2 regions of the Streptomyces durmitorensis genome follow, and region 2 is predicted to be linked to the other one. Evidence: riboswitches for the same ligand, from Rfam matches in the RefSeq annotation. Region 2 holds a riboswitch; the other holds the start of a gene.
What was found. Region 2 has a riboswitch for glycine ahead of gcvT (glycine cleavage system aminomethyltransferase GcvT). Riboswitches for the same ligand answer to the same signal wherever they lie in the genome.

Region 1: linked by a shared signal. The riboswitch ahead of gcvP (aminomethyl-transferring glycine dehydrogenase) and the one ahead of gcvT (glycine cleavage system aminomethyltransferase GcvT) in region 2 are both predicted to bind glycine.

The regions. Positions count from the first base shown of each region.
Region 1 is NZ_CP097289.1:7,882,674-7,888,793, reverse strand. It holds gene gcvP (aminomethyl-transferring glycine dehydrogenase) at 1-2,780, opposite strand, end outside; glycine riboswitch at 2,978-3,075, opposite strand; gene M4V62_RS35285 (PRC-barrel domain-containing protein) at 3,220-3,600, shown strand; partial or broken gene M4V62_RS35280 (DNA polymerase IV) at 3,516-5,068, opposite strand; gene M4V62_RS35275 (MerR family transcriptional regulator) at 5,162-5,785, opposite strand; gene M4V62_RS35270 (bifunctional nuclease family protein) at 5,958-6,120, opposite strand, start outside.
Region 2 is NZ_CP097289.1:3,202,571-3,208,690, reverse strand. It holds gene glyA (serine hydroxymethyltransferase) at 1-1,242, opposite strand, end outside; gene gcvH (glycine cleavage system protein GcvH) at 1,273-1,650, opposite strand; gene gcvT (glycine cleavage system aminomethyltransferase GcvT) at 1,709-2,842, opposite strand; glycine riboswitch at 2,878-2,989, opposite strand; glycine riboswitch at 2,990-3,103, opposite strand; gene M4V62_RS14165 (AAA family ATPase) at 3,245-3,931, shown strand; gene M4V62_RS14160 (enhanced serine sensitivity protein SseB) at 3,995-4,804, shown strand; gene M4V62_RS14155 (enhanced serine sensitivity protein SseB C-terminal domain-containing protein) at 4,928-5,701, shown strand; gene M4V62_RS14150 (ABC transporter permease) at 6,066-6,120, shown strand, end outside.

The DNA.
Region 1 (6,120 bases), 4.7 Mb from region 2:
ACGCCGGCCGGGAAGACCGCCTCCTCGCGGCTGTAGGCGTGCTCCCACTCACCGCCGAGCGCGGCAGCGGTGTGCGGGGCGTTCCGCAGCGGGTTGTCCTCGGCCGGCCACTCGCCGCCGACCTTCTCGATCTCGGCGCGAATGTTGATCATCGCCTCGCAGAACCGGTCGATCTCGACCAGGTCCTCGCTCTCGGTCGGCTCGATCATCAGCGTCCCCGCGACCGGGAACGACATGGTCGGCGCGTGGAAGCCGTAGTCGATGAGCCGCTTGGCGATGTCGTCGACGCTGACACCGGTCGCCTTGCTCAGCGGGCGCAGATCGATGATGCACTCGTGCGCGACGAGCCCGCCGGGACCGGTGTAGAGCACCGGGTAGTGCGGCTCCAGGCGCTTGGCGATGTAGTTCGCGGAGAGCACGGCGACCTGCGTGGCGCGCTTGAGCCCCTCGCCGCCCATGAGGCGTACGTACGCCCAGGAGATCGGCAGGATTCCCGCGGAGCCCCACGGAGCGGCGGAGATCGGACCGACGCCCGTCTCGGGACCCGCGGCGGGCTGCAGCGGGTGGTTGGGCAGGTACGGCGCGAGGTGCTCGCGCACACCGACAGGACCGACGCCGGGGCCACCGCCGCCGTGCGGGATGCAGAAGGTCTTGTGCAGGTTCAGGTGCGAGACGTCGCCGCCGAACTTGCCGGGCTGGGCGAGGCCCACCAGGGCGTTGAGGTTCGCCCCGTCGACGTAGACCTGGCCGCCCGCCTCGTGCACCTGGGCGCAGATGTCGGCGACGTGCTCCTCGAACACGCCGTGCGTGGACGGGTAGGTGATCATGAGCACGGACAGCTCGTCGCGATGCTTCTCGATCTTGGCGCGCAGGTCCTCGACGTCGATCTCGCCGTCGTCGCTGGTCTTCACGACGACGACCTTCATGCCGGCCATCACGGCGCTCGCGGCGTTCGTGCCGTGCGCGGAGGACGGGATGAGGCAGACGGTGCGCTGCTCGTCGCCGTTGGCGCGGTGGTAGCCGCGCACCGCGAGCAGTCCGGCAAGCTCGCCCTGCGAACCCGCGTTGGGCTGCAGCGAGACCTTGTCGTAGCCGGTGACCTCGGCGAGCCGCTCCTCCAGCTCACGGATGAGCGTCAGATAGCCCTGCGCCTGCTGGGCGGGCGCGAAGGGGTGCAGCTGCCCGAACTCGGGCCAGGTGACCGGCTCCATCTCCGTGGTCGCGTTGAGCTTCATCGTGCAGGAGCCCAGCGGGATCATGCCGCGGTCGAGCGCGTAGTCGCGGTCGGCCAGCTTGCGCAGGTAGCGCAGCATGGCGGTCTCGGAGCGGTACTGGTGGAAGACGGGGTGCGTCAGGTACTCGTCGGAGCGCAGCAGGCCGCCGGGGAGCGTGTCCTCGGTCTGCGCGTCGAGCGTCTCGATGTCGGCCTCGACCCCGAACGCGGTCCAGATCGCGGTCAGTTGCTTGCGCGTGGTGGTCTCGTCGCAGGCCAGGGAGACATGGTCGGCGTCGATCTGGTGGATGTTGACGCCGCCCTCGCGGGCCGCGGAGACAAGCTCCTCGGCCTTGCCGGGCACCCGCACGGTCAGGGTGTCGAAGTACGCGCCGTGCACGACCTCGACCCCGCCGGCCTTGAGCCCCGCGGCGAGCACGGTGGCATAGCGGTGGGTGCGCCGCGCGATCGCCTTGAGGCCCTCGGGCCCGTGGTAGACGGCGTACATTCCGGCCATCACGGCGAGCAGCACCTGAGCGGTACAGATGTTGCTGGTGGCCTTCTCGCGGCGGATGTGCTGCTCACGGGTCTGCAGCGCGAGCCGGTAGGCCTTGTTGCCGTCCGCGTCCACGGAGACGCCGACGAGCCGCCCGGGCAGGCTGCGCGCGAACTTCTCGCGCACCGCCATGTAGCCGGCGTGCGGGCCGCCGAAGCCCATCGGGACGCCGAAGCGCTGCGTGGTGCCGACGGCGATGTCGGCACCCAGCTCGCCGGGCGAGGTGAGCAGCGTCAGGGCAAGCAGGTCGGCGGCGACGGAGACGATGGCACCGATCTCGTGCGCCTGCTCGATGAGGGGCTTGATATCACGTACGGCGCCGGAGGCTCCGGGGTACTGGATCAGTACGCCGACGACACCGCGCTCGGCGACCTCGGCCGGGATGCCCTCACTCAGATCGGCGACGACGACCTCGACACCGGTCGGCTCGGCGCGGGTCTGGATGACGGCGACGGTCTGCGGCAGCGTGTCGGCATCGACGAGGAAGACGCCGTTCTTGACCTTGCCCATGCGCCGCGACAGGGCCATGGCCTCGGCGGCGGCGGTCCCCTCGTCGAGCAGCGAGGCACCGGAGGTCGGAAGCCCGGTCAGCTCGGCGACGACGGTCTGGAAGTTGAGGAGCGCCTCGAGCCGTCCCTGGGAGATCTCGGGCTGGTACGGCGTGTAAGCGGTGTACCACGCCGGGTTCTCCATGACGTTCCGCAGGATCACGGGCGGAGTGAAGGTCCCGTAGTAACCGAGCCCGATCATGGAATCAAGCACCTGGTTGCGGTCCGCGAGGGACCGCAGCTCGGCCAGGACCTCGGCCTCGGTACGCGCTCCGGGCAGGTTCAGCGCCTCGGCGTTCTTGATCACATCCGGCACGGCGGCGGCGGTCAGCTCGTCGAGCGAGCCGTATCCGACCTGCGCGAGCATCTTGGCCCGTGCTTCCACATCGGGACCGATGTGCCGCTGCTCGAAGGGAATGCCCTGCTCGAGCTGTGAGAGCGGGATACGAGGGGTGGCGGTCATTGCGGAGGCCTCCTGGTCTGACGCGACCTGCGAGGGGCACCACGGCGCGGGTACCCGGACGGCCTCCCCCTCTGTCATCTCAACCTGAGAGCTTCACCGGCCCGTGCCTCGCGAGAGACGCCGTGCCGGCTTTCACCGTCGGTGAGGAAGGGATTCGAACGTGCCCGCCCGACGCCCGCCCTACTTTCCAGAGTGACCTCGTCCGTGCGGTACAGGGGCCTGAGAGATTCCGGGGAGGAGTTGCTCCTTCGGCGCCCCCGGTGTCTCCACCGGAGAGCTCTCCCGCACGGGGTCAGCAGCCAAGCGCCAGCCTACCAGCGAGGACCGCGGCCGATCCCTCGAGTGGCCGCCTGCCCCGAAGTGCTCTTTCGTAGTGATTACGAACGAACAAGGATGAGTTACGCCCCACTTCGACAAGCCTCGACCAGTTGGAGGGCCCGTGCAGACCGATATCGATCCGCGCAACCTGATCGGCCGCAAGGCGTTCGACCGGAACGGGGCGAAGATCGGCACGATCGACGAGGTCTATCTCGACGACGCCACCGGCGCCCCGGAGTGGGCGGCCATACGCACCGGTCTGTTCAGCAGGGACGCGTTCGTCCCCCTGGAGCCCAGCGAGCTCACGAGCGACGGCACCCTGCGCATCCCCTTCGAGCGCTCCCTGATCAAGGACGCCCCCGATTTCGGCGTGGGCCGCCACCTCTCCCCCGAACAGGAACTCCAGCTCTACCACCACTACGGCCTTGACATCACGCCCCCGCAGTCCCCACCCCCACCGGACCAGGACTTCGGCCACATCGCGGGCCGGGAGACGCCCTGACCTTCACCGGCCGCCCCAGGCGACCGCGGCCGTCGCCGTACCGCCGTCACTGCGGCTCCAACGCCTCAGGCGAGGCCACCAGCGGCAAGGGCTCCGCGGGCTCCAGCTCCGGATCATCCGTACGGAACGTCCGCACCCGCCCCGGAACCGACGACTCCGGCGTCTCGAAACGCACCGTGACCCGCCCCAGGCCGCTGCCCTGCACCCACCCGTGCCCGTACTCGGCATGCCGCACATCGTGCCCGGCGGCCCACCGCCGCTCGGCCGGAGCGACCGGCACCTCCACCGTCTCGCCCACGCCCACGGCTTCCGCCGGAGCCTCCCCGGCCCGCTCCCCCTGCGCCTGCGCCTCGGCCTCCCGCTGCGTCTCCATGGCCTCCTCGGCCTCGGCCTGTGCCTGGGCCTGCGCGAAGAGATCCTCCTGCGTGTAGTCCGCGAGCCCCGTGACGCCCACCCCAAGGAGCCGCACGCCTCCGGTGGTGTCCACGGACTCGAGCAGCCGCGCGGCGGCCTCCCGCACCACTCCAGGGTCGTCCGTCGGCCCTCTCAGCGTCTCGGAGCGCGTCAGCGTCGAGAAGTCGAAGCGCCGCACCTTCAGGACGATGGTCCGCCCCGAGTGCCCTGCCGCCCGCAGCCGCTCCACACAGCGGTCGGCGAGCCGCGCCACCTCGCCCCTGACGCGTACCCGGTCATGGATGTCCACGTCGTACGTGTCCTCGACGCTGACCGACTTGGACTCCCGCTCCGCCACCACGGGCCGCTCGTCCCGCGCCAGCGCCATCGCGTACAGCGCGCTCCCGTGCGACTTCCCGAGGAGCCTGACGAGCTCGTCCTCGCCCGCCTCGGCGATCTCCCCGACCGTCATGATCCCGCCCCGCCGCAGATGGTCCCCGGTGGCAGGACCGACACCGGGCAGGGTCCGGACCGGCATCGGCGCCAGCAGGTCCCGCTCGGTCCCCGGCACTATGAGCCGCAGGCCGTCCGGCTTGGCATCCTCCGAGGCAATCTTCGCGAGCATCTTGCACGCGGCGAGCCCGACCGAGCCCGCGAGCCCCGTCACCGCCTTGATGTCCGCGCGCAACCGCTCGCCCACGGCGAGCGCCGACGCCTGGTCGTCGGCCACACCGCCCGCCTCCAGGTCGACGAAGGCCTCGTCCAGGCTGAGCGGCTCCACCAGCGGCGAAAGGTCCCGCAGCAGCGCCATCACCTGGTCGCTGATGTCGCGGTAGAGCGCGAAGCGCGGCACCAGATAGGCAGCATTGGGCACCAGGCGCCGCGCCTGCCCCATGGGCATCGCCGAGTGCACTCCGAACTTCCGCGCTTCGTACGAGGCCGTGGCCACCACACCCCGCGGTCCGAGCCCGCCCACCACCACGGCTTTCCCGCGCAGACTCGGCTTCGCGGCCTGCTCGGCAGACGCGTAGAAGGCATCCATGTCGAGATGCAGAATCGTGGGCGCGGTTCTCACACCTCTGATGCTGCCCTACGCCACTGACAACGCACCGGGATCGCCACCGACGCACCGAAGGCGTCGGCTCACGCACCAGAGGCGTCGGCTGCCTCACACGGCCCTGTTGCGCCGCCTCGCAAGCTCGTCGGCGGGGTTCTGCCGCACCAGCGTCTCCCCGGTGTCGATCCGCTCCCCGTGCAGCTGCGAGAGCGCCGCTTCCACGTCCCGCCACACGACGCCCACGGCGATCCCGAAGACCCCCTGACCGCCCTGGAGCAGCTCGTGGACCTCGTCGGGCGACGTGCACTCGTAGACCGTCGCGCCGTCGCACATGAGCGTCATACGCTCCAGATCCTGGAAACCGCGGTCGCGCAGATGCTGGACCGTGGTCCGGATGTTCTGCAGGGACACACCCGTGTCGAGGAACCGCTTCACGATCTTCAGGACGACGACGTCCCGGAAGCTGTAGAGCCGCTGGGTCCCCGACCCGCCCGCGGACCGGACACTGGGCTCGACGAGGCCCGTACGGGCCCAGTAGTCGAGCTGTCGGTACGTGATGCCGGCGGCCGCGCACGCGGTCGGCCCCCGGTAACCGATCTGTTCCTGTTCGGACTGTCCGGACGTGGCGTCCCCGCTCCCCTGAACCGCCATCGGCCTCTTCGGAGAGTGACCGGCCGCGCTGCTGGTAAGCGGATACGGACCGCCCATCGCCGTACCGTCGCCGCTGCTTCTCACGCCGACCTCCGTCCTTGACCTGCCTGCACGACGGTAGGCAGTCACCAGGGGCTCGTCAACGATCGCCACACTCGGCACGCCGAGTGATAATCACCCTAAGAGTGGTTTGCCGTATCGCACGACCGGGAAAGGCTGGCCGAATGGTCCGCCGGGACCCTTCGGAAGCGACGGACTACTGGCTGTTGGTACCGAAATCCTCGGGCGAGATCTGGTCGAGGAACTCGCGGAACTTCTCCACCTCGTCCTCCTGCTCGTCCGGGATGGCGATGCCCGCGTCGTCGAGGACACCGTCGCTGCCGTAGATCGGCGTTCCGGTGCGCAGAGCGAGCGCTATG
Region 2 (6,120 bases):
GTGCTTGGCTGCCAAGGCCGAGACGCGGGCCTTGAGCGACTCCGTGTCGACGTCGCCCGGCTTCAGCGCCTCGGCGATGACGTCGGCGACCTCACGGAAGTCGTCCTCCTGGAAGCCACGGGTCGCGAGCGCGGGCGTACCGATCCGCAGGCCCGAGGTGACCATCGGGGGGCGCGGGTCGTTCGGGACCGCGTTGCGGTTGACCGTGATGCCGACCTCGTGGAGGCGGTCCTCGGCCTGCTGGCCGTCGAGCTCGGAGTTGCGCAGGTCCACCAGGACCAGGTGCACGTCCGTGCCGCCGGACAGGACGTCGACGCCGACGGCCTTCGCGTCGTCCTGCACCAGGCGCTCGGCCAGGATGCGGGCGCCGTCCAGGGTGCGCTGCTGGCGCTCCTTGAACTCCTCGGAGGCCGCGACCTTGAAGGAGACGGCCTTGGCCGCGATCACGTGCTCCAGGGGGCCGCCCTGGAAGCCGGGGAAGACCGCGGAGTTCAGCTTCTTGGCGAACTCCTTGCTGCGGGCCAGGATGACGCCGCCGCGCGGGCCGCCGAGCGTCTTGTGCGTCGTGGAGGTGACCACGTCCGCGTACGGCACCGGGTTCGGGTGCAGCCCTGCGGCGACGAGCCCGGCGAAGTGCGCCATGTCGACCCACAGGTACGCGCCGACCTCGTCGGCGATCCGGCGGAACTCCGCGAAGTCCAGCTGGCGCGGGTAGGCGGACCAGCCCGCGATGATCACCTTCGGGCTGTTCTCCTTGGCCAGGCGCTCGACCTCGGCCATGTCCACCAGACCGGCCTCGTCCACGTGGTACGCGACCACGTTGAACTGCTTGCCGGAGAAGTTCAGGCGCATGCCGTGCGTGAGGTGGCCGCCGTGCGCCAGATCCAGGCCGAGGATCGTGTCGCCGGGCTTGGCGATGGCGAAGAGGGCGGCCTGGTTGGCGGAGGCGCCGGAGTGCGGCTGGACGTTGGCGTACTCGGCGCCGAACAGGTCCTTGATCCGGTCGATCGCGATCTGCTCGGTGACGTCGACGTGCTCGCAGCCGCCGTAGTAGCGGCGGCCGGGGTAGCCCTCGGCGTACTTGTTGGTCAGGACCGTGCCCTGGGCCTCCATGACGGCGACCGGAGCGAAGTTCTCCGAGGCGATCATTTCCAGGGTGGACTGCTGGCGGTGGAGCTCGGCGTCGACGGCGGCGGCGACGTCCGGGTCCAGCTCGTGGAGAGGGGTGTTGAGAAGCGACATCAGGTGGTCCCTAGGGGTCTTTAGGAGGCTTCAGCTGCCGGAAAACTCGGTGTACTCGTCGGCGGAGAGCAGGTCCTGCGGCTCATCCGCGACACGCACCTTGAACAGCCAGCCGCCCTCGAAGGGCGCGGAGTTGACCAGCGACGGGTCCTCCACGACGTCCTGGTTCGACTCGACGACCTCACCGGTCACCGGCGAGTACAGGTCGCTGACGGACTTCGTCGACTCGAGCTCGCCGCAGGTCTCGCCCGCGGTCACCGTCTCGCCGACCTCGGGGAGCTGGGCGAAGACGACGTCACCGAGCGCGTTGGCCGCGTGCTCGGTGATGCCGACGGTGGCCACACCTTCCACGACGGCCGAGAGCCACTCGTGCTCCTTGCTGTAACGCAGCTGCTGGGGGTTGCTCATGACCTGAATTCTCCTGTACGCGGGGGAGTGCTGATGAACGAGGCTGTTGTGCGGGGTGTCACTTCTGGCGCTTGTAGAACGGCAGCGCCACGACCTCGTACGGCTCGTGCGTGCCCCGGATGTCCACGCCCACGCCCTCGGTGCCGGGGGCGGCGTGCGCCGCGTCGACGTACGCGATGGCGATCGGCTTGCCAAGCGTCGGGGACGGGGCGCCGGAGGTGACCTCGCCGATGACCTTGCCGTCCGCCACCACGGAGAAGCCCGCGCGCGGGACGCGGCGGCCCGCGGCGACCAGGCCCACCAGCTTGCGCGGGGGAGCGGTCTCGGCGCGCTCGGCGGCGGCCGCGAGCGCGGCGCGCCCCACGAAGGTGTCGGACTGCGAGGTCTTCTCGAACTTCACGACCCGGCCGAGACCGGCGTCGAAGGGCGTCAGCTCAGCGGTCAGCTCGTGCCCGTACAGCGGCATGCCCGCCTCAAGGCGGAGCGTGTCGCGGCAGGAGAGCCCGGCCGGGACCAGGCCGACGGGCTCGCCGGCCTCCATGAGTGCGCCCCAGAGCTTCTCGGCGTCGCCGGGCGCGACGAAGAGCTCGAAGCCGTCCTCGCCGGTGTAGCCCGTGCGGGCGATCAGCGCGGGGACACCGGCGACCGTGCCGGGCAGGCCCGCGTAGTACTTCAGGCCGTCCAGGTCGGCGTCCGTGAGTGACTTCAGGATGCCGGGGGACTCGGGACCCTGGACGGCGAGCAGGGCGTACGCGTCGCGGTCGTCGCGGACCTCGGCGTCGAAGCCGTCGGCGCGGGCGGTGAGCGCGTCGAGCACGACCTGCGCGTTCGAGGCGTTGGCGACCACCATGTACTCGGGGGCCTCGGCCTCGCCGAGGCGGTAGACGATCAGGTCGTCCAGAATGCCGCCGTCCGCGTCGACGATCATCGTGTAGCGGGCGCGGCCGACACCGATGGAGCCGATGTTGCCGACCAGCGAGAAGTTCAGGAAGTCCACGGCCTCGGGGCCTGTGACCGTGATCTCGCCCATGTGGGAGAGGTCGAAGAGACCGGCCTTGGTGCGGACGGCGATGTGCTCGTCACGCTCGCTGCCGTAGCGCAGCGGCATGTCCCAGCCCGCGAAGTCGGTCATGGTCGCGCCGAGCGCGCGATGCACGGCATCGAGGGCAGTCAGACGGGGGGCGGTACTCATACGTGGAACTCCCAGGGCATGACGGGCGAGGTCGATCCTCCCCATCTGTCATCGGAACCTGAGAGGTTCACCACGACCCGCACGTACAGGGGGTCATGACTTGCACCTTGGGTGGAGCCGCCGGGGCGGCCCGCTTTTCAGATGTGCCTCGCCCGCGCGGTACGGGGCCTGAGAGATTCAAGGGAGGGACTTGCTCCTTCGGCGCCCCGGTGCGTCATAACGTCGTACGACGATGGCCGGGGACTCTCCCGCGCGGATTCAAACGGCCTGTATGGAGTTTGCGGGCACATCATTGCACGCGCCCGCGTCACAGGGCAGTGCCAGTCCAGTAATGCCCTTGTGCCGCATTACCTTCTCTTTACACTTGCCGGGGAAGCTGCGGGAAGCAGGTACGTGACCGCTATGGGGAGGCCGATCACGGTGCGCAGGACGAGTGTCTACGCGACCAACACAGGGGTGGCCCTGCCCAAACAGGCCGCCGCCCCCACCAGGGAGAGCTGCGGCGCCCTGCCGACGGCCGTCGTCCGCGACCTGCGGCAGCGGGCCGGTCACAGCCCGCACCGGCTGACGTTCGGCGACGGCGACCTGATCGTCGTCTCCGGGCTGCCGGGCAGCGGCAAGTCCACGCTGATGCGCAGAGCCGTCACGGGCCCGCGCATCGACTCGCAGGACACCCGCGACCGCTGGGCCCGGCGCATGCCGGGTCTGCTGCCGTACGCGGTGTACCGCCCCCTGGTGCGCCTCGCGCACTACGCGGGGCTGCGCAGGGCCCTGCGCTCCGGCGAGAGCGTCGTGGTGCACGACTGCGGCACCCAGACCTGGGTGCGCCGCTGGCTGGCCCGCGAGGCCGCGCGGCGCGGCACGACGCTGCACCTGCTGCTGCTCGACGTGCCGCCGGACACCGCCATAGAGGGCCAGCTCTCGCGCGGCCGCGGCGTGTCGCGGTACGCCTTCGCGCGCCACCGCAGGACGGTCGGCCGCCTGGTCGGCGCCGCCGAGCGGGGCGATCTGCCGCGCGGCTGCGGCTCGGCGGTGCTGCTCGACCGGACGGCGGCGGGCGTGCTGCGGGGGATCGGCTTCGGCGACTGAGCCGCCCGCCGCCACGTTAGGGTCGTGCCGCAGGCAGAGCGGGACCGAGCAGGGGTTAAAGAGATGGACTTTCCGGCGCAGGCACACGCCCATCCCTACGGAGGATGGCCGGGCAACGAACTCGAAGAGGTGCTGGCGGCATCGCTGGCCACGCCGGGGGCGCCCCCGACCGGTGCCTCCGCGGGGGCCCGCATCGTCGAGGTGCTCGGCCGCAGCCACGTCTGGGTCCCGCTGCCGAACGGCGGAGCCCCGGACAGCGGCACCCTGGACCTGCCCACGCTGGAGATCGAGGGCCAGGCCTACGTCCCCGTCTTCAGCTCCGAGCAGCAGTTCCAGCAGGCCACCGGCGGCCGGATGGGCTGCACCGTGGCGCCCGCCGTGGAGTTCGCGCGCGGCCTGCCCCCGCAGCTGGGCATCGCGGTCAACCCGGACGGCACGGTCGGGGTCCCGCTGCCGCCGCCTGCCGTCGCCGAGCTCTGCCGCGCCGGGCGCACCCCGCTGGACGGGCCCGCGAGCGGCGGCCGCGTACGCCTCTTCGAACCGGACTGGCAGGAGGACCCGGTGGACTTCCTGTCCGCCGCCGCCCGTGAGTTCGAGGCCACCGGGGTCGTCCTGAGCGCACGCCGCTGCCTGGCGAGCGTCGAGGGCGAGGACCCCACGCTGTTCGTCGGCGTCGAACTGACCTCCTGGGAGGGCAACGCGCGCGAGCTGCCGATGGAGGCCGTGGGTCGTGCTCTTGGCCAGGCCCCGGTGGCCTGGCCGGTGAACCTGGTGCTGCTCGACGTGGCCCAGGATCCGGTCGGGGACTGGCTGCGCGAGCGGGTCAGGCCTTTCTTCGGCCGGAGCCCGGGGCACGAGCACGGACCTGTGTAAGGACATGTGCAGGTACGTGTGTGAGGGTGCCGTACGTCAAGTCGGCGTCAGGATCGCCGCTTAAGCTGGTTTCATGACCCGGGGCCACCGGGTCAGCGGGTCATCGCGAAGGGGCGGTTAAGGGTGAGTGCGTCGGGCACGGCTGCGGCCGGGCAGGTCGAGCACATGCTGCGCCAGGTGACACCGGGGCGCTACGACGCCTACGAGGCGCTCCTGCGGGCGCTCGCCGCCGACCAGGTGTGGATGCTGCTCTGGCACGGCCAGGCCGGATCCCCCGACGCGCAGTACGGAAACATGGAGGTCGAGGGCCTCGGGTACGCGCCGTGCGTGACCTCCGCCCAGGAGCTCTCCGCCAGTGGCTGGAACCGCTCGTACGAGGTGGTCAGCGGCCTCGACATCTCCCGCACCCTCTACCCCGACCACTACGGCCTCTGGCTCAACCCGCACGCCCCCGGCGGCGGCGTCGGCATCCCCTGGCTCGACCTGCGGCGCATCGCGTCGGGCCTCGACCTGCTGCCCGCAGGACCGCTGCGGCTCACCGAGCCGGCCATCGAGATCCCCCAGTTCTACGCCCTGCTCACGCAGAACGCGCACCGCACCCCCGCGGTCCGCTCGCTGCGCCGCGCCTGGGTGCAGCCCGCGCTCGGCGCGCCGTACCTGGCCATCGGCCTCGATGTGTACGACACGTCGCCGTCGTCGGTCGACGGGGTGCGCACGATGATGCAGCAGTCGATCGCCGCCGTCCCCGACGGCCTGCCCGTGTCGACCGTCGCGATGTCGGACGCGTACGACCCCGTGGCCATGTGGCTGCGCGCCAACGTCAGGCCCTTCTACGACCGCGAGGCCCAGCCGGCCCCGGCACCCGCGGGCGGATACGGCTACCCCGCGCAGTACTGAAGCGGCCGCGACGCGGCGTTCGGAGGCCCCTGAAGGGGTCTTGAACCGGCCACCGCGGCTCGTATACCTGCCCTGACCGTCACGATGTCCGTTCTGATGGCGGAGGGGCCCTATGGGCTCTCGTGGCACCTTGCGACCCAACTGCCCCGTGTTCGCCCCTCGTTCACGTGCGTCCGGATAACGGAACACCTCGATCAGCATCACGGTTGCGCATCCATTCACCGTCAAGGCTGGTAACAGATCGCGACCCCGATGAAGACTCCCGCACCAGGGGCGCTTCGCCCCTGTGTACGACGGACTGATCACATCGCTACAGCGACAAGTGCGGGCCGGTCACCACCGGTTGAGAGGGGTCCCTGCCACGATGACGGCACCATTGCATGACACACCTGCGGACGCGGACCCGACAGCGGACGTCG